Regions from separate parts of the Emergencia sp. JLR.KK010 genome, predicted to be linked through region 2. Evidence: riboswitches for the same ligand, from Rfam matches in the RefSeq annotation. Region 2 holds a riboswitch; each other region holds the start of a gene.
The links. Region 2 has a riboswitch for cobalamin ahead of V1225_RS04790 (energy-coupling factor transporter transmembrane component T). Riboswitches for the same ligand answer to the same signal wherever they lie in the genome.
Positions count from the first base shown of each region.

Region 1 (10,281 bases), 920 kb from region 2:
TCAGATTGATTTGGAACCGGTCCTCCGAATGGAGCCTTTTCACGATATTTATATCGACCATAGAATGACAGAAAATCGAAGGCATCATTCTGACAGTCTCTATGGCTGCTATTATAAGGTATTGAATCTGGATGAAGATGATAGAAAGCGCCTTGGTATGGTAAAAGATATCTATCTGAAAAACGGAAAAATTCCTATGAAAAAGGAAGTGCCAAGACAGCTGCGGCAGGATTTGCACGAAAAATGCGGTTCCTGGGGTAACGTTCTCTATCAGATTGGCGTTACGCCAAAGGAATACTACGAGGAGAAAAATAAAAAGAAAAATAGTAATCAAGGAAAGTAAGAGGAATAAAAAGATGAATCAGAAACAAGACACCGCGATTCTGGTAGTCAGCTTTGGCACCAGCTATAACGAAAATAGAAAGGTCACAATAGATGCTATTGAGCAGGCAGTTGCGGATGCTTTTTCAGATTATCCGGTGCGGCGTGCTTTTACCAGTCAGATGATTATTAATAAGCTAAAGAAAAGAGATGGACTTCATATCGACAACGAAGCTGAGTCACTGCAGCATGCAGCAGCAGATGGATTCAGAAAGCTGGTGATACAGCCGACACATTTGATGAATGGAACAGAGTATCACGACCTTCTGCGCGATGTGGAAAAACATAGAGATCTTTTTGCAGCTGCAGTACTTGGAGAACCTCTTTTAACTGATAAAGAGGATTTTGAGAAAGTTGCAGCTGCCATGGTGGAAGACACAAAAGAGCATACGGATGAAAAGACGGCCGTGGTGTTGATGGGACATGGAACAGGTGTTGAGGCAAACAGGGTATACTTTGATTTGCAAGATGAGCTCAGAAAACAGGGACACCACAACTATTTTATCGCAACTGTGGAAGCGGTACCAACGCTGGAAGATATTCTTCCTGCCTTAAAGGAAGGCGGTTATGAAAAAATTGTGCTGCAGCCTTTAATGATTGTTGCAGGCGATCATGCCAATAACGATATGGCAAGTGATGATGAAGATTCATGGAAAACGATTCTGGAAAAAGAGGGCTATGCGGTGCAGTGTGTACTGCGAGGCATGGGGCAGATTCCTGCAATCAGAGAAATTTTTGCGCAGCATACAGCAAGGGCATTTGAAAAGCTTAAATAAGCATCCCGATAAACGGCTGCTTCAAGCTGGTGCAAATTGCAGTTGACAGCCGAAAACGATTGTAATATAATTCTGTTAAACAACTTGAAAATATTGGTTGATAAAATCGTAATATGGAATCAGGTGAGAGTCCTGAACAGTCCTGCTGCCGTAATGACGGAGTTTTTATGCAAGGCATATGGCCGGTCACTGGGAATCGTTCCTGGGAAGGCGCATAAGAGCGTTGACGTCAGAGTCGGAAGACATCCCAATATTTTACCATGAAAGTCACAGGATATGAGTTTTAGGGTAATAATAGTAAATTCTTCGGCGGCTGGACTCCCAAAACGGAAAAGAAGGAGACAGTGCGAAGAGTTTTACTTAATGCAAGATAAATTTGAACCCGAATCCTGTGGATTCGGGTTTTTCTATTGCAACATTATTCATTGCAGGAAAAGCCTGCAGAAAGGATAATATGGAGAAGTTTACCGTCAAAAATGGAAAAAAACTAAAATACGGTTTTACAACCGGAAGTTGCGCTGCTGCTGCAGCTGCAGCGGCAGCGGCTATGCTTTTTTCTGGAGAGAAAGTCTCTGAGGCGGAGGTTATATTGCCTGCAGGAGAGAAAACGACCATGCAGGTCAGTGAAATAGATATAGATAAGGGTACGGTTTGCTGCACGGTGATAAAAGACGGAGGCGATGACCCTGATGCAACCCATGGCGCAGGAATTTCAGCCTGTGTCAGCAAGGAGCCGATTTCATCGGGAACTTTAGCAGAAACTCGAGATCGTATTACCTTGCTGGGCGGCTGCGGCATAGGCATTATTACAGCAAAAGGCCTGCAGTGCAGCGTAGGAGAGCCTGCCATCAACCCGGTGCCGAGGCAGATGATCTTTGAAAATGTGCAAAGGATACGCAGGAAGTACGGAAAAGAGGAGGAACCTATATATATAGAAATTTCTGTGCCTTGCGGTGCGGAGATTGCAAAAAAAACATATAACCCAAGACTTGGGATTGTTGGGGGGATTTCTATTCTGGGAACGACAGGTATTGTCGATCCTATGAGTGAAAAGGCTCTTGTCGATACGATTAAGACTGTGATCGACAAACAGTATCAGGAGAATCCGAAGCGGATTCTTATCGCCCCGGGAAATTACGGCAGGGAATTTTGCCGTGAGTATCTGGGACTGGATATCGCAAAGGCTGTATCCATCTCTAACTATATTGGAGAAGCTTTGGATTACATTAAGTTTAAGGGGTTTGAGGAAATACTTCTGGTAGGCCATACAGGCAAGCTGATCAAGCTGGCAGCAGGGATTATGAATACCCATTCCTCTTACGCTGATGGCAGAATGGAGATTATCGGTATGCATAGTGCCGTTTGCGGTGCTGACTGCGATACTGTAAAAGCAATTGCAGAGTGTATTACCACCGATGAGGCGTTTGCTCTGATTCAGGAAAAAAATTATTATGAGGAAGTAAAAGCAAGGATTTTGGAAAAGGTTCTGTACCATCTCCATTTCAGGCTGAAAGGACAGGTGAAAGTTGAGACGGTATTGTTTACTACAGATCGAAACCATATTATGAAAAGCCCTGGTGCAGACCGGCTTGCTGAAATGATACGAAAGGATATGAAACAGATATGAGTGGAAAATTTTATGCAGTAGGACTGGGACCGGGAGATCCACAGCTGCTTACAATGAAAGCCATCAATGTAATGAAAGACTGTCATGTTATTGCAGTGCCAAGAAGCGGAGCAGCAGAAAACGTGGCGCTGAAAATTGCGGGAGATTACATCTTGGACAAGGAAATCCTGGAATGCGATATGCCCATGATTAAAGATAAAGAAGAGCTTAATCGCTGTCACGAGAGGTCTGCTGATGCCATTTCCGAAATTTTAGAGCAGGGAAAGGATGTGGCGTTTCTGACCTTAGGAGATCCGGCAATTTACAGCACAGTCATGTACGTGCATAGAAAACTCGCCCAGCGGGGTTATCAGACAGCAATGGTGCCGGGCGTTCCGTCCTTCTGCGGTGCGGCGGCCAGTCTGAATATATCTCTTTGCGAACGTGAGGAAATGCTGCACATCATTCCGGCGACCTATAAAGGAAGTCAGGCGGAAGAACTGGAAGGCACGAAAGTGCTGATGAAGTCAGGCAAAACCATCATGAAGATTAAAGATCAGCTGGCTGACAAGAAAGCTATGATGGTAGAATGCGCCACCATGGAAAATGAAAGGGTATATCAGGACCTAAAAGAACTGAAAGAGCAGTCCAGCTACTTTTCGCTGATTATAATTCCGTCGGAAGACAGACAAAAGGAGAGTTAAACTATGATTTATTTTATCGGAGCAGGTCCGGGCGCTGCAGATTTAATTACTGTCAGAGGGGCGGAGCTTCTAAAGAAAGCAGACGTTATCATTTATGCAGGTTCTCTTGTGAATCCGGCACTTTTAGATTATGCTGGTAAAGACTGTAAGATTTATAACAGTGCCAAGATGACTTTGGAAGAGGTTATTGCGGTGATGAAAGAAAACAAGGGAAAGGAAGTAGTTCGGCTCCACACAGGAGATCCTTGTATCTACGGCGCGATTAGAGAGCAGATGGATATTTTAGACCGGGAAAATATGGAATATGTTTCTGTACCCGGCGTCAGCTCCTTTATCGGTGCTGCAGCAGCATTAAATGCAGAATACACTTTACCTAATGTAAGCCAGACAGTCATTTTGACAAGAATGGCAGGAAGAACCCCGGTTCCTGAGAAAGAAGAAATTTCTAAACTGGCTGAACATGGAGCAACCATGGTAGTATTTCTAACCTCCACCATGTTGGCTGAGCTTTCTGAACGACTCATTGCAGGCGGGTACGCACCGGACAGCCCGGCGGCGATTGTTTATAAGGCAACCTGGCCGGACGAAAAGGTGGTTCGCACCACGGTGAAGGACATCGCAAAAGCTGCAGAAGAAAATGGTATCAATAAAATGGCGCTGATTATGGTAGGCGGTTTTTTAGGCAGCGAATACGAGCGTTCTAGGCTCTATGATCCGTCTTTTACTCATCTGTTCAGAGAGGCGACAAAATAATGAAAAACATCAGTATTCTGGCATTTACGGCTAGAGGACAAAGCCTGGCAGAGAAAATTGCAGAAAGGCTGCAAGAGACGTGCAGTGCGGAGATTTTCGATAAAAGAAAAGAAAGCGCGAGAGAATATCTGAAAGCAAACTTTGAGAAAAAAGACACTTTTCTCTTTATCTGCGCGGCAGGCATTGCCGTTCGCCTGATTGCACCGCTGATTAAAACCAAGGATCAGGATCCGGCAGTAGTAGTCATGGACGAGTTTGGCAGATTTTCCATACCGCTGCTTTCCGGCCATCTGGGCGGCGCAAATGAAGCGGCGGCAGAGTTTGCAAAGGTGACGGGAGCGGAGCTGGTGCTGACTACGGCTACCGATATCAACGGACAGTTCGCAGTAGATGTATGGAGTAAATATGCAGGCTGTCATATTATGGATATCAGCAAAATCAAGTTGATATCATCAGCGATTTTGCGAGGAGAAAAGGTGGGGATTTCCAGCGCATTTCCCTTTGAGGGAAAATTGCCGCAGGCTCTGACTCTCGATGAAACGGAAAGTGGTATTTGTGTCAGCCTTGCCGGAAATCAGAATGTTTTTCAAAATACCATTAATTTGGTGCCGCGCATTGTTACTATCGGTGTCGGATGTCGTAAAGGTGTCAGTGCAGAGGTTTTTGAAAGGTTTATTTTGGAGCAGCTGGCAGATAAGCACATTGCGATTGAAGCGGTAGAACAGCTGGCTTCTATAGATTTGAAGAAATATGAAACCTGCATTCTGGCATTCTGCGACAAATATGAGATTCCTTTGGTTACTTATACGGCAGAGGAGCTGCAAGAAGTGCAGGGGTGCTTTGTACCATCAGCACTGGTCAAATCAGTAACGGGTGCTGATAATGTTTGTGAGCGCAGCGCGGTACTGGCGAGCAATTACGGAACAAAAATATTATCAAAGACCAGTGGAAGCGGCTGTACCTGCGCCCTGGCTATGAGAGATTGGAAGTGTAATTTTTGAATATCATTATGTCATATATTGATTATAACATGGCGGGGCTTAGAGAAAGAGAGATATTCTCCTGTACAAAGACGCAGACTGCAGAGCTTTATGATAAGCTGAAGGAAAAAGAGGAGATACTGGGGGCGGTTCTCATTGCCACATGTAACAGGACAGAGCTATATCTGTCTCTCAAGGACGAAGCAGTATTAAACCCTTTTAAGGAGCTTTGCCGGATGATAGGGGTTGAGTATGGGACTTACGCCTATATGAACCGGACACTGACAGGCGATGATGCGATTATCCATCTGTGTAAAGTGGCAGCGGGTGCTGAATCTCAGATTTGGGGCGATGATCAGATTGTGACACAGGTAGATGATGCGCTGAAAGCTGCCCAAAAAGCGGGGGTGACAGATACTCTGCTCAATGTCATTTTCAGAAATGGTGTTAGTGCGGGAAAAAAGGCAAAAACTCTGGTGGATTTCAAGGTTGATGACAATTCAACTGCTTCTCGGGCGGTCAAACTGATTCGTACCAATCCGGCACTGAAAAAGGTGCTGGTCATCGGAAATGGAATGATTGGACGTCTGGTTGCGGAAATTCTGGTAAAAGAGGGCTTAGAAGCGACGATGACCCTTCGTCAGTATAGGCATGGAGAAAACATCATACCGCAGGGTGTGAAAACCGTCAACTATGGGGAACGTTATCATGCGATAGAGACGGTTGACGCTGTTGTCAGTGCAACTTTAAGTCCCCATTACACTGTATCTATGGAGGAAATCAGCCGGTTGAGCAGAGTACCGGAGGTGTTTATTGATTTGGCTGTACCCAGAGATATTGACCCAAGGGTGGAAGAACTTGCGCATGTGCGTTACTATGATATAGATAATTTGGGCACAGATGTGAGAGACACCCGTATGGAACAGCAAATGAAAGAAATTGAATTGATTATAGAAAAATACATGGACGACTTCCACAAATGGTATAGCTTCAGGGAGCGTCTGTCGAAAGAGGATATCTAAATGAAAATATATGTAGTGGGCATCGGCCCAGGTAACAGGGAATATATGACGCCGCAGGCGAAGGAAGCCATTGAGAAAAGCGATGTTATCGTAGGCTACACTCTGTATGTGGATTTGGTACGAGAGCTTACAGAGGGAAAAGAAGTTAAATCGACTGCCATGAAGCAAGAGGTGGATCGCTGCAAACTGGCGCTGGAATCTGCTCTGAAGGGAAAAACAGTGGCTTTTGTCTGCAGCGGAGATGCTGGCGTTTACGGAATGGCGGGAATTATGGCAGAGGTTGCAGCAGAGCATCCTGAGGTGGAAATTATTACTGTGCCGGGTATTACAGCAGCCTGCAGCGGTGCAGCAGTTTTAGGAGCACCGCTGATTCACGACTTTGCAGTTATTTCTCTGTCAGACCTTTTGACTCCGTGGGAAAAAATTGAAAAAAGACTGCATCTTGCGGCGGAGGCTGACTTTGTGGTCTGTCTTTATAATCCGAAAAGTAAGAAACGTCACGATTATGTCGACAAAGCAGCAGAGATTATGAGCGCTTTCAAAGGCTGGGATACGCCCTGCGGTTATGTAAAAAATATCGGAAGAGATGGCGAAACAGGGGTGGTATGCACTCTTGCTGATTTAAAAAATAATGAAGAAATAGACATGTTTACCACTGTCTTTATAGGAAATAGTCAGACGAAAGTCATCAACGGAAAGCTGGTAACACCTCGTGGATATCAAGACGTGTAAGAAAAAAAGAATACTGGTCTTTGCGGGAACTTATGAGGGTCATCAGCTGGCAAAGGCTTTTGCGGAGAGGAAATGGCAAAGCAGTGCGGATTTCTGTGTTGCTACGGATTACGGAAGTGAAATGCTGACAGATATACCGGGGCTTTCTGTTCTTGAAGGAAGGTTGAACCTTTCAGAAATGGAAGAGCTGATGGCTGCCGGAGATTACGGTCTTGTCATTGATGCGACACACCCTTACGCAAATATTGTCACAGAAAATATTCGAGGAGCCTGTGAGAATCAGTCGATTTCATATTTGAGGCTTCTGCGAGAAAAGGGAAACACCGCAGGTGAGGGTATCATAGAAGTCGCTACCATCGAAGAAGCTGTGAATTTTTTAAATCGAACTGATGAGCGGGTGCTGCTGACGACCGGTGCCAAAGAGCTGTGGAAATATAGTAAAATGAAAGGTATCCAGGAAAGAGCAGTTGCAAGAGTGCTTCCATCGGTTTCATCTGTTGAAAGCTGTATAGCAGCAGGTATCGCTCCAAAAAATATTATCGCTATGCAGGGTCCTTTTATAAAGGAAATGAATCTGGCGGTTATGAAACAGTACGGCTGCCGGTGGCTTGTGACAAAGAATACGGGAAAACCAGGCGGCTTTGATGATAAATTGTCGTGTCTGGAAGAAGGCTTCGGAATTATTGTGATTGGAAGACCCAGCGAGGAGGCAGGATATTCCTTTGAAGAGGTGTTAAGAAAGGCAGCGGACTATTATGAAAAATAGATATTTTCCGGTCTTTGTACCATCTGAGGGGAAGATGGTAGTTGTATTTGGCGGCGGCAATATCGCAACCAGAAGAGTTAAAACTCTGCTGGAATTTGATTTTGAAATTACTGTCATAGCGCCGGAGACTTCCCAGGCGCTGAAAAATCTGACGGCAAATGACAGACTGACTTTGATTACGGACATTTATAATGAAGAATATTTGCATGACTGCTATATGGTGCTTGCCTGTACTGATAACAGACAGGTAAACAAGCAGATTGGAGATGCGGCAAAGAAACGGAACATTTTGGTAAGTGTCTGTGATAATAGGGCAGAGTGTACATTTTATTTTCCGGCTGTCGCAGCGGGAGATGAGGTTACTGCAGGTATCTGCGGTAGCGGACTTTCTCACAGCGTTACGAAAAGAGCTGCAGCAAAAGTAAGAGAAATCATAAAAGGAAAGGCATACTGATGAAAGTAATCGTAGGAAGCAGAGAAAGCAAGCTGGCTGTGATTCAGTCAGAGATGGTGATAGATGCCATTAGAAAATTCGACAGCACCATTGATGTCGGATTGGTGACTATGAAGACCACCGGCGACATCATATTAGATAAAACGTTGGATCAAATTGGAGGGAAAGGTCTTTTCGTCAAGGAGCTGGATAAGGCTTTGATGGAGAAAAGAGTTGATTTAACAGTGCATAGTCTGAAGGATATGCCGATGGAGGTGGATGGCGATTTGCCGCTTCTGGCGTTTTCCGAAAGAGAGGACCCAAGAGATGCGCTGGTTCTGCGGGCAGGTCTTGAAAGGCTGCCGCAAAATCCAATCATAGGCTGCTCCTCAAAGAGAAGGAAACTGCAGGCGCAGAAGCTGTATCAGACAGCGGATATCAGACCGATTAGAGGCAATGTGCAGACACGCCTTGCAAAACTGGACGAAGGACAGTATGACGCTATTATTTTAGCTTATGCTGGGCTGAAGAGGCTAAACCTTGAAGCGCGAATCAGCAAGCTGTTTTCCACTGAGGAAATTCTGCCGGCTGCATGTCAGGGAATTTTGGCAGTACAGGGAAGGAAGGGTTATGAGGTTCCTTTTCTTAAGGATTTCGCAGATGAAGAGGCGAGATTAGTCGCATTGGCAGAAAGAAGTTTTGTCCGGACTTTGGACGGCGGCTGCAGTTCACCGGTTGCAGCATATGCTGTAATTAACGGTGATGAAATCACTATAAAGGGCTATTATGTAGACGAAGAAGAGAACCAATACATAGATGAAATAAAGGGCAGCAAATATCAGGGTGAGAGTCTGGGAAGAAAGCTTGCTCTGAGGATGAAAGGAGGCAGCGCATGGGCACAGGAATCGTATATTTAGTAGGTGCAGGTCCAGGAGATAAGGAACTGCTTACAGTGAAGGCTGTGCGGCTGATTGAGGAAGCGGACGTTATCGTCTACGACCGGTTAGTCAGTGAAAGCATTATGGAACTGATTCCAGATTGCTGCAGACGCATCGACGTAGGTAAAAATGTAGGCAATCATCCAGTTCCCCAGCATGAAATCAACAAAATCCTTCTGAAAGAGGCACAGGCCGGTCAAAAAGTAGTGCGGCTCAAAGGCGGCGACCCATTTGTCTTTGGCAGGGGGGGAGAAGAACTGGAACTATTGGCAGATAACGGAATCCCCTTTGAGGTAGTACCGGGCATCACATCGTCTATTTCTGTGCCGGCCTATGCAGGCATTCCGGTAACGCACAGAGATTTTTGCTCGTCGCTGCACATTATTACAGGGCATGCAAAGGAAGGCGCCGAACTTGCTATCGATTTTGACGCGCTGGTACGGCTCAAAGGAACACTGATTTTTATGATGAGTGTGTCGACAGTAGGCCGCATTGCAAAAGGTTTGCTTCTTGCAGGTATGGAAGAAGATATGCCTTGCGCTGTAATCGAAAACGGAACCTATACAAAGCAGAGAAAGTTCATTTCAGATTTAGCACATATAGAGGAAGCTGTAAGGCGTAATGGGGTGAAATCTCCGGCAGTCATTGCTGTTGGCAGAGTCTGCTCTCTCTCGGACAGATTTGACTGGTTTGATGGAAGACCACTTAAGGGCAGGCGAATTCTGGTGACACAGCCAAAAAGTAAAGCTTCAAAGCTTGAACAAAAGCTGCGGAATCTGGGGGCGGAAACGAAGCTGTATCCTTGTATCAGGACCGATTTTATCAGACCTATGGCACCTGATTTTGAAGGATATGATACCCTCGTATTTACCAGCACCGAGGGCGTTCGCTCCTTCTTCAGCTGGCTTTTGGAGCAGGGGAAAGATGTTCGGGCGGTTTCCGATAAGCGCTTTGCATGTATCGGTAGCGCCACAGCAGCAGCCCTGAAGGAATTTGGTCTGACAGCGGATTTTCTGCCTTCTATATATGACGGTGAAACTTTGGGACGAGAGATGGTTGCAACGGGATTTGTGAACAAAGACAGTAAAGTGCTGCTGCTGCGCGCAAAGATTGGAACAGCCGATTTGACTGATGCTCTTGATGAAGGAAAAATAGACTACCTGGATTATCCGGTTTACGATACTGCATAT
Region 1 is NZ_CP143550.1:1,930,972-1,941,252, forward strand. It holds gene V1225_RS09235 (hypothetical protein) at 1-343, shown strand, start outside; gene V1225_RS09240 (sirohydrochlorin cobaltochelatase) at 357-1,157, shown strand; cobalamin riboswitch at 1,235-1,424, shown strand; gene cbiD (cobalt-precorrin-5B (C(1))-methyltransferase CbiD) at 1,612-2,784, shown strand; gene cobI (precorrin-2 C(20)-methyltransferase) at 2,781-3,467, shown strand; gene cobM (precorrin-4 C(11)-methyltransferase) at 3,471-4,220, shown strand; gene V1225_RS09260 (cobalamin biosynthesis protein) at 4,220-5,221, shown strand; gene V1225_RS09265 (glutamyl-tRNA reductase) at 5,218-6,222, shown strand; gene cobJ (precorrin-3B C(17)-methyltransferase) at 6,223-6,954, shown strand; gene cobK (precorrin-6A reductase) at 6,935-7,720, shown strand; gene V1225_RS09280 (bifunctional precorrin-2 dehydrogenase/sirohydrochlorin ferrochelatase) at 7,710-8,174, shown strand; gene hemC (hydroxymethylbilane synthase) at 8,174-9,070, shown strand; gene cobA (uroporphyrinogen-III C-methyltransferase) at 9,046-10,281, shown strand, end outside.
Region 1: it holds a riboswitch for cobalamin, as region 2 does, so the genes downstream of both, cbiD (cobalt-precorrin-5B (C(1))-methyltransferase CbiD) here and V1225_RS04790 (energy-coupling factor transporter transmembrane component T) in region 2, are expected to answer to the same signal.

Region 2 (10,281 bases):
CCTTTAACAATACTTTAGTCACTCTTACAGATATGGACGGAAATGCACTTTCCTGGTCCAGCGCAGGTTCCCTCGGTTTCAAGGGTTCCAGAAAGTCTACTCCATACGCTGCACAGATGGCTGCTGAAGAAGCAACTAAAGGTGCACTGGAACACGGCTTAAAAACAGTTGAAGTTTATGTAAAGGGTCCAGGATCCGGAAGAGAAGCTGCTATCAGAGCACTGCAGGCAGCTGGTCTTGAAATCACTATGATTAAGGATATCACACCGATTCCGCACAACGGATGCAGACCGCCAAAGAGAAGAAGAGTCTAATTGAAGGGAGGAGTAATATAACATGGCAAGATATACAGACGCTAACTGCAGATTATGCAGAAGAGAAGGCCAGAAGCTTTTCTTGAAGGGTGAAAGATGCTATAGCGGCAAATGCGCAATTGAGAAGAGAAATTACGCTCCCGGACAGCACGGTCAGTCCAGAAAGAAGACTTCTGACTATGGACTGCAGCTCCGCGAAAAGCAGAAAGCTAAGAGATTCTACGGAATGCAGGAAAAGCAGTTTAGAAATTTATTTGATAAAGCTGCTAGAAAACAGGGTAAGACTGGTGAAAACTTACTGATCTTATTAGAAACCAGATTGGATAACGCAGTATATAGATTAGGTTTTGCATCTTCCCGAAAAGAAGCAAGACAGCTGGTTGTTCACGGACATTTCACAGTAAATGGCAAGAAAGCTACAGCTCCATCTATGCAGCTGAAAGCTGGTGATGTCATTAAAGTTAAGGAAAAGAGCACAAGCTCCCCTAAATTTAAGGAAATCAAAGAAATGTCAATCACTGTACCTTCATGGATGGCAGTAGACGTTGAGAAATTAGAAGGTAAAGTTGTTGCTATGCCAACAAGAGAAGATATCGATACTCCGGTTGCAGAGCACTTAATCGTCGAATTGTACTCCAAGTAAACAAGCGGCATAAAACCGGTATTACTTGGAATAAGAAGGAGGGTTTTTAGTGATAGAAATCGAAAAACCAACAATCACTAAGTTTGTGGACGAAGACGGTACTTACGGCAAATTTGTCGTAGAACCTCTTGAAAGAGGTTATGGTACAACACTGGGAAACTGCATGAGAAGAATTCTCTTGAGTTCGCTTCCGGGTGCTGCTGTAACTTCTGTAAAAATCGACGGAATACTTCACGAGTTTTCAACGATACCAGGTGTCAAAGAAGACGTAACAGAAATCATCTTAAACTTAAAGAAACTTGCTGTAAGACTGAACGGCGATAATACAAAGCGTGTAATCATCAATGCGGTTGGTCCAAAAGTTGTAACGGCTGCGGACATCATTGGCGATTCCGAAATGGAAATTTTCAATCCTGAGCTGCATATTGCAACACTGGAAGAAAATGCTACTCTTGTAATGGAGATTAACCTCGCAAGAGGCAGAGGCTATGTGCCTGCTGACCAGAACAAGACTGAAAGCACACCGATTTCAGTGATTCCAGTTGACTCTATCTACACACCTGTCAGAAAAGTCAACTATACAGTAGAGAACACAAGAGTTGGTCAGGTCACTGACTTTGACAGATTGATTCTGGAAATTTGGACAGATGGTTCCATCACGCCGGAAGAAGGCGTATCCATAGGAGCGAAGATTATGCAGGAACACCTGAATCTCTTCATTCAGCTGGATGATTCTACCGACGGTATGGAAATCATGGTTGCAAAAGAAGAAGACCAGAAAGAAAAAGCGCTGGAAATGACAATTGATGAATTGGAACTTTCCGTTCGTTCTTTCAACTGCCTGAAGAGAGCTGCAATCAACACTGTTGAAGAATTAACCGAACGCACCGAAGAGGATATGATGAAGGTTAGAAACCTTGGTAAGAAGTCCCTCGACGAAGTGAAAGCAAAATTAGAAGAATTAGGACTTGGTCTCAAACCAAGCGACGATTAATCATTTGCATAGACAGACAATAACGAAGTGAAAGGAGAATTGATATGCCAGGATATAGAAAACTGGGCAGACCTACTGCTCACAGAAAAGCTATGCTGAGAAATCTGGTAACTGATCTGCTCAGAGAAGGTAGAATTTCTACTACTGACTGCAGAGCTAAGGAAGCTAGAAGAGAAGCAGAAAAGCTGATTACACTTGCAAAGCGCGGCGACCTTCACGCAAGAAGACAGGCGCTGGCATACATCTACGACGAAAGCGTAGTAAGCAAGCTGTTTGATGAAATTGCACCAAAGTATGCTGACAGAAACGGTGGATATACAAGAATTCTGAAGCTGGGACCTAGAAGAGGCGATTGCGCTGAAGTAGTGTTCGTAGAATTAGTATAATCAAACATCAACTTAATACTAAACATGAAAACCCTGTAAGGCATACGCCTTGCAGGGTTTGTTCATTCTATATTTCTTTATGGATGGGAACGCTTAGTACGTCTTGCTATATTTTAAATAGTACTCTTGTGCTTTATCCTCGGTTAGGGAGAAGTGCTTTTGCAGCTTAGAGAGAATCTGTACCTGCGTCTTTCCTTCTTCCAGATTATCCAAAATAAGGGCGGCGATGCCCTGTTCTATACCTTCTGCTTTACCTTCTGCGAGACCTTCTCGTCTGGCTGCATCACGTTCCGTAGTACGGTCGTGTTTTGCCATCTCCTCATGCCATAAGAGAACTTCTAAGACTTCATCGTCTGTAACATTTTTGTATACCCGATCGGACATATGGATTGCCTCCTCATCAGTTTCTAAGAGTTTTGCAACATAGTCTTCTTTCTGGTCATCACCAACGTATTTTATATAGGAACAGAACTGCTCCAACGGGCTCATCAGCGAAGGATCTTGCGCCTGCAGTTTCCCCAACTCCAGAAAATGAATTTCCAGCTTGTCAGTCAGAGGGTACCCGTAGGTGTCCTCTGCCATGATAAACCGGGTATGGAAATCCGGAATATGGCTGAACTGTATGCCGTTGACAAAAGAGATGACTACGTTTTTCTTCATTTTATCATAGTTTTCCCCGGAATCCAATGAAGAATTTGTCATGCGGCAGCCATACAGCAGAATACGGTTTTCGAAGCCATCCTGTACTTTATTCTGCATTTCCACGTTGAACTGCTCTCCATCATGGGTTTTGGCGCGGATGTCCATAATCGTGCCTTTATCGCTCGGTTTGAAGCCTTTGTGCACGCTGTTTAGAACGGTAACCTCTGTAATGGGATCATCTTTGCGGTCCAGAACCAGATTCAGCATAGCCATAAGTGCATGGCGGGATGCGTCTGTATCGGATGCATAGACAAAGTAGAAGACCAGATCATCAGTCAGGCGTAATTGTGATTTTTGTTTCATATTTCTCCCTTTCTTTGAACGAAATCAGCAAAAACTAAAAAAGAGAAAATGACAAAATAGTAAAAGTTTGCCTTTTTCTCCTTATACTAATTTTATCATGGAAAAATCCCCTAGTCAATACAGAATTTGGAAGATGATAGACTGAAAGAAGAAACGGGCTGCCAGCTATGTTTTGAGAAAATACTTTGTAAAAATGGTAAACTGATTTGGAAGCAGAGTTTTATACTGTACAAAGCTTTCCGCCTGTGCTATACTGTATATAAATCATTAGAAACAATTGAATGAAACTATTTCATGTTCTGACAAGTTGTCAGCTAAGAGGGAAGCAGGTGTGAGTCCTGCGCGGTTACCGTCGCTGTATTGAAGGAATGCTGCTAAGAAACCACTAACGTTTCGTGATGAAACGTCGGGAAGGATAGCAGTGTGATGATCTCTGAGCCAGAAGACCTGCATGGAATATGAAAGCGGCTGACGGTTATTGGCTAAGCGAGATAGAAGATACAGAAAAAACGGACTGTAGCACCATTGTGCTACAGCTTTTTTATTGTCTGAGGATAATGATATCATATCACAGGAGGTGAGCCATGGAAAATAAAGGACTTGGTGAAACAGCGGAATTTTGTTCCTTTCACCCACTTGTCAACATTACCTATTTTGCGCTGGTTGTGGGTATTACTATGTTTTCTATTTCACCGTATTTTTTGGCGGTGAGCCTGGTATTTTCCTGGAGCTATGCCTTCGTGCTCAAAGGCTTTAAGAGCCTGAAGCTAAACCTTGGGATTTCGCTGGCGATGCTCCTTGTCATGGTAATTATCAACATGTTTTTCAACAACAATGGAGAAACGGTGCTGATGTATATCAATACCAACAGAATTACAGCGGAGTCTATCGTTTACGGTATTGCATCTGCGGTTATGCTCATTGCCGTGGTTGTGTGGTTTTCCTGCTTCAACGTAATTATTACAGCGGATAAGCTGATTTACCTCTTCGGAAAAGTTGCACCAGTGCTGGGGCTGACCTTGTCCATGATTTTCAGATTTATCCCCCTGCTCAAAAACCGCTTTGCGGAAATTACGCTGGGGCAAAAATGCATGAAACGCAGTCATACCGAAGGAAATTTAATCAGACGCGCCAGACAGCTTTTAAAGGAAGTATCCATCTTAATTGCATGGTCATTGGAAGCATCTATTGAAAGTGCTGACTCTATGGAAGCCAGAGGCTATGGGCTGAAGGGCAGAACAAGCTTTCACCTCTTCAAGTTTTCGAGAAGAGATATTGCCATGCTGATATTGATGGCAGTGACGGCATCTCCGGTATTTTATGGTGCTTATCTAGGGGTCACCAACATGTACTTTTATCCGAAACTGGTCCTTCCGCAGTTGGATTTGACAACGGCGTTGATTTTAATCAGCTACGCAATTTTATCAGCGGCACCGATGATTGTCGACATCATAGGAGAATATAAATGGAAACAATTAGACTTGAACATGTGACTTTTTCTTATCCCCTAGCGGAAGGTAACGCCTTAAAGGATGTAAGTTTTGCTATAGAGCCCAGCGAGTTTATCGTACTGTGCGGCAAGTCGGGCTGCGGAAAAAGCACTCTTTTGAAACAACTGAAGAAAAATTTGATTCCCTACGGCAATTTGCAGGGGCAGGTTTTGTACTGCGGTGAGCCTGTGGCAGATCTCGATGATCGGCGCAGTGTAACGGAAATTGGATTTGTACAGCAGAATCCGGACAATCAAATTGTTACGGATAAGGTTTGGCACGAGCTTGCCTTTGGCCTTGAAAGTCTGGGCATGGACAATGCGACGATTAAGCGAAAAGTGGCAGAAATGGCAAGCTATTTCGACATCCAGGGCTGGTTTCGCAAAAATGTAAGCGAACTGTCTGGCGGACAGAAGCAGCTTCTCAATCTGGCGTCTATTATGGCAATGCAACCGAAGCTTCTGATTCTGGACGAACCGACTTCCCAGCTGGATCCTATTGCGGCTTCAGAATTTTTATCAACCATATATAAAATTAACAGAGATCTTGGTACGACCATTATTATTTCGGAACATCGCCTTGAGGAGATATTCCCTATGGCAGACAAAGTCATGGTTATGGACAAAGGTGAGGTTATCGCCTTTGATGAGCCGGGAAAAATTGGAGAATTCCTGTCCGGAGAATCAGAAGAGGATAGGCATCCAATGTTCTATGGGCTGCCTGCAGTGATGAGAATTTTTTCTAGTGTATTGCCTGACGAAAAGAGCCCGTTGACCATCAGAGAGGGCAGACTGAAGGCGGCAGAACTGTTGGAGGGAAAGAGCCCGGAGGTCACAACACCAGCAGAAGAGCAGCCGGCAGAGTCTTCCGGCAAGGCAGTGATTACGGTGAAAGACCTTTGGTTTAAATACAGCAGAGAAAGCGGTGAAGTACTGCGGGGTCTGAATCTTTCCGTGGAAGAGAATCAGTGGTATTGTCTTCTTGGCGGAAATGGAACCGGAAAGAGCACGACCCTGAAAATGATTGCAGGCATGCTAAAGGCGCAGCGGGGCACGGTGAAAACTGACAGGGATATCATGTCTATGCTTCCGCAAAATCCCCAGGCGCTTTTTACAGAGATTACAGTGGAAGAGGAACTGCTGGAAGCTCTGCATTTTATGAAAATGTCAGACAGCCGCAGAATTGAGCATGTCAATGCTATGCTTAAGTTGATGGAAATAGAGCATCTTCGCAAGGCGAATCCTTACGATTTGTCCGGTGGAGAACAGCAGAGGCTGGCACTTGGTAAAATCCTTCTGCTGGAGCCTAAGATTTTGCTATTGGATGAGCCGACTAAGGGGCTTGATCCTTTTTTCAAGAGAACCCTTGCTGGGATTCTGCGAAAGCTGGTGGAAAGCGGCGTGACCATTTTTATGGTTTCCCACGATGTAGAGTTTTGCGCAGAATATGCGGATAAGTGCGCAATGTTCTTTGACGGAGACATTGTATCTATTGGCAATCCGAAGACCTTCTTCTCCGGTAACAACTTTTACACCACCACAGCAAACAAGATTATTCGTCAGTGGAAGCCGGACGGTATTACCTGTGAGGAGGTGGCTACATGGCTAAAAGCTACAATTTAACGCAGGTAGAAGCAGCGCATCGTAAACGGACGCTGGTATCGGCAGCCCTGATTTTTCTGGCAATGCCTCTGACAATTTTTATCGGACTGCAGTTTGGAAAGAGCAAATTTATGATTGTCAGCGTGATTCTGCTGATTTATACCATGCTTCCTTTCTTCATGGTCTTTGAAAAGCGAAAGCCAAAAGCGAGAGAAATCGTTTTGATTGCTATGATGTCGGCGCTGACAGTAAGTCTGCAGCTGTTTTGCCATATTTCACTGCCGCTGCAAATTGGCACGGCGATGATCATCATATCAGGTATTTCTCTTGGACCGGAGGCAGGTTTCCTCATTGGCGCAGTATCCCGGTTTGTCTGCAATTTTTATATGGGGCAGGGACCGTGGACACCGTGGCAGATGTTCTGCTGGGGGATTCTAGGATTTCTTGCAGGTTTGGCATTTAACAAGGTAGACCTGGATGAGCTGAAATCACGCCACTTTAAGCTAATTATGGGACCAGTACTGTGCGTGATATTCGGAATACTGATTGCATATGTATGCTATCAGATATGGCCGGGTACAGACGGAACCTTTTTCGGATGGAGACTTTATGTTTTCGGCTTTCTAGGACTTTTAGCGGGTGTGCTGCTGCAGCGAAAGAGACTGCCTGTAGACGGCGTGACTTTGGCAATATTTACCTTTGTTACAACCTTCGTCCTTTACGGAGGGATTATGAATATATGCGCACTGGTAACATCAGCGGGCGCACCTGGAGCAGCATTATCTATTGAGCAGATGAGACTTTTGTACATCTCAGGCGCACCTTATGATGCGTACCACGGCAGTACAGCGGCGCTATGCGTGTTTCTGTTTGGCAACAGCATCATAAAGAAATTAGAGAGGATTAAAATAAAGTATGGAATATACAAATAATGGTTTTCGCAGGTTGACAGAGTGATTTGATGACAAGTCCTTGCTTTACAAGAATTTCTAAAAGAGTAAGAAAAGTGAAATCTGACTAGAAAGATTTAGTTGTATTAAGGAGGAATCTATGAAAAGAAAACTACTATCCTTGTTTGTAGCGTTTTGTCTGGTTTTGTCGTTCATGACAAGCTTTGCCTTCGCAGCGGACAGTGACACTCCGTACAATGAAGCACTTGAAAAAACGAAGACCTATATTACAAAGCAGGTGAATGAAAAGGGTGCTGTTTATGGAACAGAATGGATGATTTTGGGACTGGCGCGTTCTGGTGCAAACTTGAATGACCAGCTTTTCAGCGATTACTATAACGATGTGGTGAAAACCGTCAAAGCATGTAAAGGTGTTCTTCATGCAAAAAAGTACACAGAGTATTCCAGAACGATTCTGGCGCTCAGTGCTATTGGCAAGAACCCAAGCAATGTAGGCGGTTATAATCTCCTGGAAAAGCTGGCGGATTTCAATCGGATTAAGTGGCAGGGAATCAATGGAACGATTTGGGCGCTTATTGCACTGGATTCTAAGAATTATACAATTCCAAAGGTAAAAGGCGTGGAGGTGCAGACAACCAGAGATAAACTGATTCAGGAAATTTTGGGGCAGCAGCTTGCAGGCGGTGGTTTTGCACTGTCTGGAGCGAAAGCTGATGTGGATATTACGGCTATGGCACTGCAGGCACTAGCACCGTATACTAGTCGCAGTGAAGTAAAGAAAGCTGTGGATAAGGCTGTGCAATGCCTGTCAGATATGCAGAAAGATAACGGTACCTATGATTCATGGGGAATTGAGAACGCTGAAAGCATTGTACAGACTATCATAGCTATGACAGCACTGGGGATTGATCCGGGAAAAGATGAGCGTTTTGTTAAGAATGGCAAAAGTGCAGTTGATGGTCTGATGACCTTCTACGATGCACAGGGTGGATTCAGACATGTAAATACTGCTGCAGACGGCTACCCGCCGGTTATCAACGGTATGGCAACAGAGCAGGGGTATTATGGACTGGTGGCCTATGACAGATTTATAAACCAAAAGAACAGTCTTTTCGATATGACAGATGGTGAAAAACCTCTGGCAAAACCTGCAAAGGCGGCAATTTCCTCACTGAAATCCTCTAAAGCAAAGACCTTTGTAGTAAAGTGGAAAAAGGTTACAAATGCCAGCGGATATCAGATTGTTTACTCGACAAACAGCAAATTCACGGCAAGCAAGACTGTGTCTGCTTCTAAGTCCACCTTGTCAAAGACTGTGAAGAGTCTGAAATCGGGAAAGACCTATTACGTTAAAGTTAGAGCTTACAGAACCGATGCCAAGGGAAATAAGCTTTACGGAAGCTACAGTTTGATAAAGAAGGTTAAAGTAAAATAGTATGGATAAAGAATTTGAAAAGAAAGTCAGAATGAAGAGAATCCGGGCAGCGGCAGTGGCAATTATCGTCATTGCTATCGCAGCGTATCTGATTTATGACATGGATGTTGAGAAGGCTGACTACGGTGATTCTCTGCAGGAACAGATTACAGCTGCTCAGAGTCTTTACGATGAACAGAAGGAAAATGCCGGAAATGAAGAGGGGCAGTATGCTCCATATACACTGCTTGCCTTCTCGCAGCAGATAGACAAAGCCAAAGCAGTAGCGGAGGATGAGGCCAGTGAGTACAATACAGAAAAGGACGCCTACGAACAGCTAAAAGATGATATCAAGGCTTTTAAAAAGGCTGATAACAGCGATGTGGTGCCTGCGGAAGAAGCAGAAAAACTGGCTAAAGAAAAGGGGTCTGAAAACTACACGGTTGATTTTAAAAAGGACAAAGAATTGTCTTATGTGATTGCAGGAGAAAATCTGAAAAAGCCAGTTACCATGAACCTGACTGCACAGGAAGAAGGACCATACTATGGTCAGATTTCTGAGATTCTTGCGGAACTTTCGCTGCAGGGGCAGGTGGTCTCTTTCTATCAGGACGGCAGCTTTGGTGGAAAAATTAGTGTGACTGCTCCGATGTATCTGGAAAAAGAGACAAAGGCGTATGCCTATAAAGTTGATTTGGAAAAAGGTACTTTAGAATATGTTTCCGATGCCAAGCTCTCTAAAGAGGGTCAGACGGCGACTTTCAGCGTGTCAGAAGGCGGCGATTACGTCATTGTCACCAAGAAAATACACAAGGACGGCAAGAAAAAGGCGCTGGATATCGAGGAACTGGAAGAAGTGGCACAGCAGGATGCTGAGAGCAATGATGGAAAAACAGGAGATAAGAAAGGCAGCAGTTCTTCTTCCAACAAGGGTGGAAATTCTTCCAATGACAATCCTTCTGATAAACCAGAATCTAAGAATATTACCGTATCCATCGAAATTCGCTGCGATACTTTGGCGCAGGATTTATCCAAACTGGAGAATCCGGCTCTTGAGGCATATGTGCCATCTGACGGTACGATTTTGCCGACCACCAAGGTGACTGTAAAAGAGGGAAGCACAGTATTTGATGTGTTGAATAAAGTATGCCGGGATAAGAAAATTCACGTAGAGTCTTCTTATACACCAGCATTTGGTTCTTACTATATAGAAGGAATCAACTATCTCTACGAGTTTGACGGCGGCAATTTAAGCGGCTGGATGTACAAAGTAAACGGCTGGTTCCCGAATTATGGATGCTCTGCCTATACGCTGAAAGATGGAGATTCCATCGTGTGGGCATATACCTGTGATTCGGGTGAAGATGTAGGCCGCAAACTGCCAGAATAAATTTATTTATAAAGTATTGATATATATTTTAAGGAGGAAAAAAATGAAAAGAAAATTAGTATCTTTGCTGCTGGTTTTAACATTAGTAGTATCTTCTGCAGCAGCGATGACCTGCCTGTCCTGGGCAGCAGAG
Region 2 is NZ_CP143550.1:1,006,736-1,017,016, forward strand. It holds gene rpsK (30S ribosomal protein S11) at 1-314, shown strand, start outside; gene rpsD (30S ribosomal protein S4) at 337-957, shown strand; gene V1225_RS04775 (DNA-directed RNA polymerase subunit alpha) at 1,007-1,951, shown strand; gene rplQ (50S ribosomal protein L17) at 1,996-2,337, shown strand; gene V1225_RS04785 (Rpn family recombination-promoting nuclease/putative transposase) at 2,431-3,342, opposite strand; cobalamin riboswitch at 3,620-3,812, shown strand; gene V1225_RS04790 (energy-coupling factor transporter transmembrane component T) at 3,927-4,835, shown strand; gene V1225_RS04795 (ABC transporter ATP-binding protein) at 4,808-6,454, shown strand; gene V1225_RS04800 (ECF transporter S component) at 6,433-7,365, shown strand; gene V1225_RS04805 (fibronectin type III domain-containing protein) at 7,484-8,779, shown strand; gene V1225_RS04810 (DUF4430 domain-containing protein) at 8,781-10,148, shown strand; gene V1225_RS04815 (hypothetical protein) at 10,192-10,281, shown strand, end outside.

Region 3 (10,281 bases), 1.4 Mb from region 2:
GATATGGAGAAGAAAATTACGATGCCGCTGACGGCAGATAAGACAAAAGACCTGCGCGCAGGAGATAATGTACTGATTAGTGGCGTGATTTATACGGGAAGAGATGCTGCGCACAAGCGGCTTTGCGAACTTTTGGCAGAGGGAAAGGCGCTTCCCATTGATGTGAAGGACAGCATTATTTACTATGTAGGACCTGCACCGGCAAAACCGGGCCAGGTAATCGGTTCTGCGGGACCAACGACCAGCTACCGTATGGACGCATATGCACCGGCGCTTTTGGATTTGGGCCTTAAGGGCATGATTGGAAAAGGCAAGCGTTCGCCAGAGGTAATCGAGGCCATGAAACGAAACGGTGCGGTATACTTTGGCGCCATCGGCGGTGCTGGAGCGCTCCTTGCCAAGTGCATCAAAAAAGCGGAAGTAGTCTGCTATGAAGATTTGGGCGCAGAGGCGGTGCGCCGTTTGGAAGTGGAAAACCTTCCGGCAGTTGTGATCATCGATAGTCAGGGAAATAATCTGTATGAAGATGGCAGGAAAGCATATCTTGCCGTGGAGAAATAGCTATGTTTGTGGATTTTAAACTGGACACGGCAGGTCAAAAGCCGATTTACAAGCAAATTGCGGAGCGAATTTCCGATGCAATTAAAGACGGGAAGCTGGCTGCGGGGTTTAAATTGCCAACGGTGCGGGATCTTTCCGGAGAAATCGGCGTAGCGTGCGGCACCATTAAGCACGCTTATGAATATCTGGAGGAGCAGGGCTTTGTCGAGATGGTACAGGGCAGCGGTTCTTTTGTCATAGATCAGAAAGAGGATTTTGCCAGCCGTAAAGAAAAAGCCATGATAGCAATCGACCAACTCTTCACCAGACTGGAAAGTCTGGGGTTTACGCCGAGAGAAATGGAAATCTATCTAGATCTGAAGCTGAGGGGGCTTGCGGAAAAATACGATGTGGTGAAGGTTGCTTTGGTGGACTGTAATCCTGAGACGCTACAGATGATTGAGGGGCAGCTTTCCCAGATTGGCTATGCTGAGACGGCAGCCTTTGATCTTGATAGAATCGAGGAAGCGGCGGAAAGTCTCAATGCGGATTACGATTTGATTTTAACTACGTCCACCCATTTTACAGAGGTGGAATCCTACCTCAGAAGCAATAAACCGCTTGCGATGGTTGCCATGACGCCGTCGGTGCATACCATTGTCCGTCTGGCTAAAATTGGAGATACGCAGAAGGTGGGCATTTTCTGCGCCAGCGACGCATTCGCGGGTGTAGTCAGAAATAACTGCCAGGGGCTGGGCAGCTGGAGTGAAGGGATGGCGACGCAGCTTGCGGGGTTCTTTGGAAAAGAGGAACAGTTCTTTGCTGAGAACGATGTAGTCATCGTGCCGGAAGGCTATGAAACGTTTATAGTGTCTAAGGAAAAGCAGTTTTTGCGCAGCTTTTGCGAGCGGGGCGGGGAACTGGTTTCCTATAGTTATAAGGTGGACAAGGGGTCTTTTCTCCACGTGGTAGATCAGATTAAACGGGTGATGAACAAGAAGCGGAGCATGTGATTGCGTTATCTGTGATATTTAATCGCAGGGTCAGAAGAATGTATTGCGGGAGATACGCGTTTTCAGATTGCGGTTGTGCAGATGATGCGATAAAAATTGTTTCTACACAACTTTTTGTTGGTTCGGTTGTGCAGGGAAAGCTTGAAAAAAGTAATTTGCACAACTTTTACGAAAATCGTGGCGTTTAATATTATGTATGTTGTGCAAAGCAAGATAAAAATGACTCGTTTTGCACAACTTTTTTGATGAAAAAAATGTTTTTTCGCGTTACGGAGCGCAAAAGTTGTGCAAGAGGCAGCGTGGGCAGTAGGATTTGCACAACCAGCAGGAGTGGAAGTTGTGCAAATTAGTGATGAAGTGGCGACATATGCACAATCATATGCAAAACCTGCCGTAGGAAAATACCAGGAAACTGGATAGAAGGAATTGCACCCTTCTCAAAATCGGTCAACGGCTTTATAATAGAATAAAGTCGGTCGGGAATGGAGGAGTTACCGTGAACGAAAAATTTTTTTCTTTGCCGGAAGAAAAACAGCAAGCAATCATCAATGCAGGTTACAAGGTTTTTTCGCAGAATACATATCATAACAGTCCTATGCGTGAAATCGCAGAGGCAGCGGGAATCAGCAAATCGCTGCTGTTCCACTATTTTCACAACAAGAAGGAATTATATCTGTTTTTGTGGGATACTTGTGCAAAGAAGACCATTGCTTATTTGACCGAATGCGAATGCTACAGCCAGCAGGGGCTGTTTGAGAGCATGGAACGGGGCATGCGGGCAAAAATGGAACTGATCAGTCAGTATCCGGACATGGCGAATTTTACCATCAAAGCATTTTACGAAAAGGACCCGGAAATCTGCGCAGCTGTTTCTGAAAGCTATCACCAGTATTTTAACCTGAAAGCGGATCGCGCCCGTATCAACTTTGATCCGGCGCAGTTTGTGCCAGGACTGGATATTCCCATGATGTACAGGGAGATGTACTGGGCGTCGGAAGGATATCTGTGGGAGATGGTGCAGCGAGGACCTGTGAATACGGCAGAAATGGAAAAGGATTTTACCAGACTGATCGCATTTTGGAAAAGTATTTATCTTTGGAAGGAGTGACGAGATGGATGCAATCAAGTTAGAAAATTTGACTAAATATTATGGAAAAAACCGGGGAATCTCCGGCGTCAGTCTGACCGTTTCCGAAGGAGAATTCTTTGGATTCATCGGTCCCAACGGCGCAGGGAAATCTACGACAATCCGCACGATGATGGGGCTCATAAAAAAGACCGGAGGAGACGCCTGGGTGAGCGGACTTGCTGCTTGCGAAGAAAGAGAGCAGATTCTTGCCAGGACTGGATATCTTCCGTCGGAAGCAATTTTTTATCGCGGAATGCGGGTGAAAGATATCTTGAAGCTGTCTGCGGACTTGCGAAAAAAGGACTGCAGAAAGGAAGCTGTGCGGCTTTGTGAAAGATTACAACTTTCTGAGAAACGAAAAGTGGAGGAACTCTCTTTTGGTAACAGGAAAAAAGTCGCCATTGTCTGCGCGCTGCAGCATCAGCCGGAAATTTTAATTCTGGACGAACCGACCAGCGGTCTTGACCCACTGATGCAGAAAGAATTTTTTGAAATCCTTCGGGAGCGCAATGCAGATGGAACGACTATTTTTTTGTCCAGTCATATTTTGTCAGAGGTGCAGCGAAACTGCAGCCGTGCCGCAATCATTCGTGAAGGGAAGATCATTGCCTGCGATCGTGTAGAGGCGCTTTCTCGCACCAGCGCCAGGCGTGTTGCGGTTTGCGGCAGCGTAAATCTTGACGGACTTTGCGGAATTCGTGACCGGAAAGAGATTGCGGGGCAGACCAGCTTTCTTTACAGCGGCGATATGAACAAGTTGCTGAGAAGGCTTGCGGATGGACAGATTGCGGATCTCGCCGTATCTGAGCCGGATTTGGAAGAGGTATTTCTTCACTATTATGAAAAGGATGGTGAGGCGCTGTGATATTGGTTAGACATGAGTTGAGACAGGGACGCGTTTCGTTTTTGATTTGGACTGCTGCCATTTCTTTTCTTCTGGCAGTTTGCATCTTCCTCTTTCCGGAGATGAAAGGACAGATGGAGAGTGTTGGCGATGTGTTTGCTTCCATGGGCTCTTTTTCCGACGCTTTTGGAATGGACCGTCTGAACTTCGGCATGCTGACCGGATTTTATGCTATTGAATGTGGGAATGTGCTGGGGCTTGGCGGCGCATTCTATGCCTGTCTGTGCGCGGCTGGCATTTTGAGCAAGGAAGAAAAAGATGGAACGGCTGAATTCCTGCTGACCCATCCGATTAGCCGCAGGCGGGTCGTGACGGAAAAACTCCTTGCGGTATTGGTGCAGGTGACGGCGATGAATCTGCTGGTTTATGGGATTTCTGTGTGCGCTATAGCGGCGGTAGGTGAAGCGATTCCCTGGAGGGAAATCAATTTGCTGCATCTTGCGTATTATCTGCTGCAACTGGAGCTGGCGGGGATTTGCTTCGGGATTTCTGCTTTCACACGTAAAGGCAGCGTGGGCGCCGGACTTGGCATCGCTTTTATGATGTATTTTCTGAATCTCATTGCCAACATTGCGGAAGCGGCGGCGTTTTTAAAATATGTGACGCCTTTCGCCTACTGCGAAGGAGCGGATATCGTGACAGCGGGCAGTCTCGATGGGACACTGGTGACAATCGGGATGGTAATTGGGCTGCTTGGGATTGGAGCCGGCTATTTGCGGTATGTAAAAAAAGATATTTATTAAATCATGTTCTCCCGATTGGATTGGGCGCTAAGATGGAAGCAGGTGAGAATCCTGCACGGTACCGCCACTGTAAGGGAGAGTTCTTGTTCGAGGGTTTTAGACTAGCCCCTGGAAACGGGAAGGTGAGTAAGAACGATGCCCTTTGAGTTAGGAGACATGCAGAAAATATGGGCTGCACCATTTTGGTGCAGCTTTTGATTAGTCAAATCCAGGAAATTGTCTAGTTCTAATTTTTGAAAAGTGCAGTATAATATGTTACGAAAAAAAGGAAATATATCTTCATAGAGACGAATAAACTGGAGGTGGAATATTTTGGTAAAGGATGTAAAACATATCATGGAAAGAAAAGCCTTCGAAAAAGGCTTGGAGTCGATTATCAACAAGGGACAGGAAAAGGATTTGACCGAAGTTATGCTTCCTATGATTAATATGCTGGAGAAAATTTTAGGAGACGCATGGGAAGGTTCTTCCTATGAACTTTTGAGAAAGCTGGCAAAAGACCCGAATAGCAAGTGGACCCATTATACACAAAATATTTTGCGCAATGTGGATCCGCATATTTTGAAGACCGTTGCTTTAAATGCTGGATATGAGTCTGGTTTTCGTGGTTACAAGACTTCTCTGAAAATGTCTGAAAAATACCAGTGCAATATTCCATGGATTATTCTGATGGACCCTACAACAGCGTGCAATATGCACTGTACCGGTTGTTGGGCTGCGGAATATGGCGATAAAATGAACCTTTCTTTTGAGGATATGGATAGAATTATCACAGAAGGTAAAGAATTGGGTATTCACGCTTTTCTGTTCACCGGCGGCGAACCGCTGATTAAGAAAAAGGAAATTATCCGTCTGTGCGAAAAACACAGCGATTGTGCATTTCATGCGTTTACCAACGGTACACTGATTGATGGAGCATTCTGTGACGACCTTCTTCGAGTAGGTAATTTCTTTGTATCGGTTAGCATTGAGGGCTTTGAAGAAAGCAACGACGGGAGAAGAGGAGAAGGCCATTTCCAGAAAGCCTTGGCGGCGATGGATTTGATGCATGAAAAGAGAATTCCTTTCGGTGTGTCGATTTGCTATACGAGCAAGAACTATTTGACTGTAACCAGTGATGAATTCCTGGATATGCTTATCGATAAAGGCTGTGTTTTTGCATGGTATTTCCATTATATGCCGGTGGGTGTCAATGCGAGTACAGAACTGCTTTTGACACCGGAACAGAGAGTTTATATGCACGATAAAATCAGGGAAATCCGCGGTATTACAGGTGGTAAAGAGATATTTGCGATTGACTTTCAAAACGATGGAGAGTTTGTACATGGCTGCATTGCGGCAGGGGAAAGGTATTGCCATATCAATGCCAACGGAGACGTGGAACCTTGTGTATTTATTCACTACTCCGGCGCTAATATCAAAGAAAAGTCACTTCTTGATTGTTTGCGTCAGCCGCTATTTCTTGCATATCGTGATGGACAGCCGTTTAATGACAATCATCTGCGGCCTTGCCCTATGCTGGAAAACCCAGGAATTCTGCAGGAATTAGTAAAGAAGACCGGAGCAAAATCTACGGATTTAGAAGCGCCGGAATCCTGTGAGCATCTTTGTGGAAAGTGCACAGAATATGCAAAGAACTGGGCGCCGGTGGCAGATAAACTGTGGGAGCAGGATAGGAAATAAACATATGCTGCAAGAGATAAGCTGCGCTGTTTGATGAGGAAATATCAAGCAGTGCAGTTTTTTTAAAATTGACTATAAGTCATTGACTGATAGTCAATTATACAGTATAATAAAGAAAAAGGAGGCACGCTTATGACGAGCAGACAGATTGCTGCCCTTGCAACAAAGAAAAAACTGCTGGATGCAGGCAGCAAAATTATCGCAGAGAAAGGACTTTCTCAGGCGACAGTTGACGAGATCACTGCACTGGCAGGTGTTTCGAAGGGCACCTTTTATACTTATTTTAAGAAGAAAGAGGATATTGTATTTGCGCTTGGATATGGTGCTTTCAGCGAGGTTTTGGATAAGGCCATGAGCCTGCAGGATACTTTCATAGAAAAAATCATCTATTATATGGTGCATTTTTCGGCATATATTGAAGACAGCGGATATAAGCTTTCTCAGGAGTGGATCAGAAGTTTGTCTGATATTTCTTCTTCGGAGGAGACAGGTCCCCGTGGAAAGCTCAAGTTTGATCTGGATTCGATCAGCCGATTGATTCAGGCAGGGGTAGAAGAAGGAAATCTGGCAAAAGATACGCCGGCAGAAGTTTTAACCCATACTTTGGCGGATATACTTTACGGGCAGATGTTCTGCTGGAGTGTAAGTGACGGCAGCTACAGTCTGAGAGCGCGCACAGAAGAATTTTGCGAGACCTGTCTGCCAGAGATTTTCAAAGCGTACGCACTTTAATTCAACAAAAAGGAGGAAATGTGATGAATGACCTTGGGAAAGACATTAAGAAGCTGGGATTCGGATTGATGAGACTGCCGCAGAAGGACGGCGTCATCGATGTAGAGGAAACCAGTAAAATGGTCGATTTGTTTATGGAAGCGGGATTTACATATTTTGATACAGCCTGGGCTTATGCTGGTTCGGAAGATGCGATTCGCAAGGCGCTGGTTGAAAGATATCCACGGGAAAGCTTTCAGCTAGCCACAAAGAATGCAGCATGGATTAATTGCAAGACCAAGGAAGAAGCCTATGAACAGTTTGAGGTTTCTTTGAAACAGACAGGCGCAGGATATTTCGATTTTTATTTGCTGCACAATTTGGGAGAGGGCAGAAGCCGTTATTTCGACGAGTATGATATGTGGAACTGGGTGCAGGAAAAGAAAAAGGCGGGACTGATTAAGCATGTCGGATTTTCTTTTCATTCTACCCCGGAGGAACTGGAAGAAATTCTGACAGCCCATCCGGAGATGGAGTTTGTGCAGCTGCAGATTAACTATGCGGATTGGGAAAATCCGACTGTACAGTCCAGAGGCTGTTACGAAGTGGCAAAAAAACACGGCAAGCCGGTTATCGTTATGGAACCAGTAAAAGGGGGCATGTTGGCAACACCGCCGGAATCTGTCGTTAAGATTTTTAAAGAAGCAGAACCGGATTCATCGGTTGCTTCGTGGGCAGTTCGCTTTGCGGCTGATTTAGACGGGGTGATGACAGTACTTTCCGGCATGAGCAATGTAGCGCAGATGGAAGATAATCTGTCCTACATGAGGGAATTTACAGGACTTACTGCAGAGCAGAGAGAAACGCTGAAAAATGCGCAGGAGGAACTGGCAAGGATACCGATGATTCCGTGTACTGTCTGTAATTATTGCGCAAAGGTCTGCCCGATGCAGATTGGCATCTCCGGATCCTTTACTGCCATGAACTACCTGACCCTTTATCGGGACAAAGCCATGGCGCAGCATCAGGAAAGCTGGCTGGTTTCCGGTCACGGTCTGAAACAGGCGAAGGAATGTATCGGTTGCGGTAAATGTGAGGAAGCATGTCCGCAGCACATCGCAATTAGAGAAGAGTTGAAAAAGGTAACGGAAGAGTTGTTATAAGAATTAAAGCAGCTGTAGGTAAAAGATGCCTGCAGCTCTTTATAATTTTGTATGGATTTTCTATAATGGAAATAGTATAATAGGGATAAATAAGCAAGGAGGTGGTGCAAGTGAGAATCCTGGAACTGAATCATATTTTAGAAGAGCTTCGCAGCGCACTGTGCCATATTTTTGGGAACAAACTAAATCATATTTGGCTTTATGGTTCTTATGCTAGAGGGGATAATGATGAAGAGTCAGATTTGGATATTCTGGCACTTGTGGATCTTTCAAAAAATGAGCTGGCGGCTTACAGGAGAGAAGTCAGTGACTTGTCTTCGGAACTTGACTTGCAGTATGGCGTACTGCTTTCGATTAAGCTGCAGGATACAGAAACCTTTCATCGCTATTCTGATTCTTTGCCTTTTTTTCAGAATGTAATAAAGGAGGGAATCAGTATTGTATAGTGAGGAGCAAAAGGACTTATGCTTATACAGATTGTCAAAGGCTGAACGGTATTTGACTGACGCTAGGCGAACTCTGGAAATGGGGATGTATGATACTGCAGCAAATCGTTCTTATTATGTAATTTTTCATGCAGCACGTGCAGTACTTGCTTTAGATGGGTTGGATTTCCGCAAACATTCAGGAGTGATTTCCAATTTTCAAATGAGATATATAAAGACGGGTGTATTTGAAAAGCAGCTCTCTAATATTATTAAGAGCGCATTTTCTTTAAGAACAGAGAGTGATTATGAGGATTTCTTTGTGATTGAAAAGGAAGATGTAAAGCGTCAGGTAGACGAGGCGGAAGTTTTTTTCATGCAATAGAGGCATATATAAAGTCACAAAATTTATAGTGAAATGACTATGACGCAGACCCGAATAGGGTCTGTTTTTTCGTGCAAATTTTTCACAAAATGCATATTGAATAAGAAGTGCCAAAAAAAAACAATCTGGTTGTAGACAAATGAGATATAACAATGTACTATAAAGATGTAATACATTTATCGATTTTGAATTTCGAGGTGAATCATGGAAGAAAACAAAAAGAAGTTAGTCATCGGCGTCATTGGCGCAGATGTTCATGCAGTAGGGATCCAGATATTGAATCACGCCTTTGAAGAAGCGGGGTTTGATGTGACTAATTTGGGCGTCATGGTATCCCAGGAAGAATACATTGCTGCAGCAGTAGAAACTGATGCAGATGCTATCATGGTATCTTCCCTTTACGGTCACGGTGAGCTTGATTGCCGCGGTCTTAGAGAAAAGTGCAGCGAAGCAGGTCTTTCTGATATTCTGCTCTATGTAGGCGGCAATATCGTAGTCGGCAAGCAGCCTTTTGACGAAGTGGAAGCAAGATTTAAGAAAATGGGCTTTAACCGGGTATTTGGACCGGGAACAGCACCGGAAGACACCATTTCGTGTCTGAAGGAGGACTTGGGGCTGTAATGGGTCGGTGAAGTCATGAAGAACATACTATTAATAGATTTCGGCAGCACCTATACTAAGGTAACTGCCGTGGACCTTGCAGAAGAGCGGCTTTGCGCAACAGCGGCAAGCTACACCACTGTAAAAACCGATATTAATGAAGGACTGGCAAATGCGCTGGCACTTTTAGAGGAAAAAATCGGTCCGGTGGATTTTGATGCAAGGTATGCTTGCTCCAGTGCCGCTGGCGGTCTGAAAATGATCAGCTGCGGATTGGTGCCGGAATTGACTGCCGAGGCAGCAAAGATGGCGTCTCTTGGGGCAGGGGCGAAGGTCATGAAGGTTTATTCCTATCAGCTGACCGAAGAGGACGCAGAAGAAATCGAAAATCTGAAACCTGACATCTTCCTTTTAACGGGAGGTACTGACGGCGGCAATAAGGACACCATTATAGAAAATGCACAGATGCTGGCAGGAATTTCCGCAGAATTTCCAATCGTCGTTGCGGGCAATCGCAATGCAGCAGGTGCTTGCAGAAAGATTTTAGAGGAAGCCGGAAAGCAGGTAATCGTAACAGAAAACGTGATGCCGCGGTTTGGGGAACTGAACATCGAGCCGGCACAAAACTGCATTCGGGAAATTTTCCTTGACAGAATCATCAAGGCAAAAGGACTTTCTAAAGCCAGTCAGCTGATTTCGGGCATTATGATGCCGACACCGGCGGCGGTGCTTTCCGCTATGGAGCTATTGGCAAAGGGCACAGATAAGGAGCCAGGACTGGGAGATTTGGTTGCCGTAGATGTAGGCGGCGCTACCACAGACGTTTACTCCATGAGTCTGGGCGAGCCAAGCGGTGTCAATACGGTCATCAAAGGATTGCCTGAGCCTTATGCAAAGCGAACCGTGGAAGGGGATATCGGTATGCGCTACAGTGCAGCAGGCATTGTAGAAGCTGCCGGAATAGGCGCAGTTTCCCGGCTTTCGG
Region 3 is NZ_CP143550.1:2,678,099-2,688,379, reverse strand. It holds gene V1225_RS12955 (Fe-S-containing hydro-lyase) at 4-561, shown strand; gene V1225_RS12950 (GntR family transcriptional regulator) at 564-1,553, shown strand; gene V1225_RS12945 (TetR/AcrR family transcriptional regulator) at 2,050-2,661, shown strand; gene V1225_RS12940 (ABC transporter ATP-binding protein) at 2,666-3,547, shown strand; gene V1225_RS12935 (ABC transporter permease subunit) at 3,544-4,329, shown strand; cobalamin riboswitch at 4,316-4,508, shown strand; gene V1225_RS12930 (radical SAM protein) at 4,642-6,012, shown strand; gene V1225_RS12925 (TetR/AcrR family transcriptional regulator) at 6,145-6,744, shown strand; gene V1225_RS12920 (aldo/keto reductase) at 6,768-7,886, shown strand; gene V1225_RS12915 (nucleotidyltransferase domain-containing protein) at 7,997-8,332, shown strand; gene V1225_RS12910 (HEPN domain-containing protein) at 8,325-8,696, shown strand; gene glmS (methylaspartate mutase subunit S) at 8,901-9,317, shown strand; gene glmL (methylaspartate mutase accessory protein GlmL) at 9,333-10,281, shown strand, end outside.
Region 3: it holds a riboswitch for cobalamin, as region 2 does, so the genes downstream of both, V1225_RS12930 (radical SAM protein) here and V1225_RS04790 (energy-coupling factor transporter transmembrane component T) in region 2, are expected to answer to the same signal.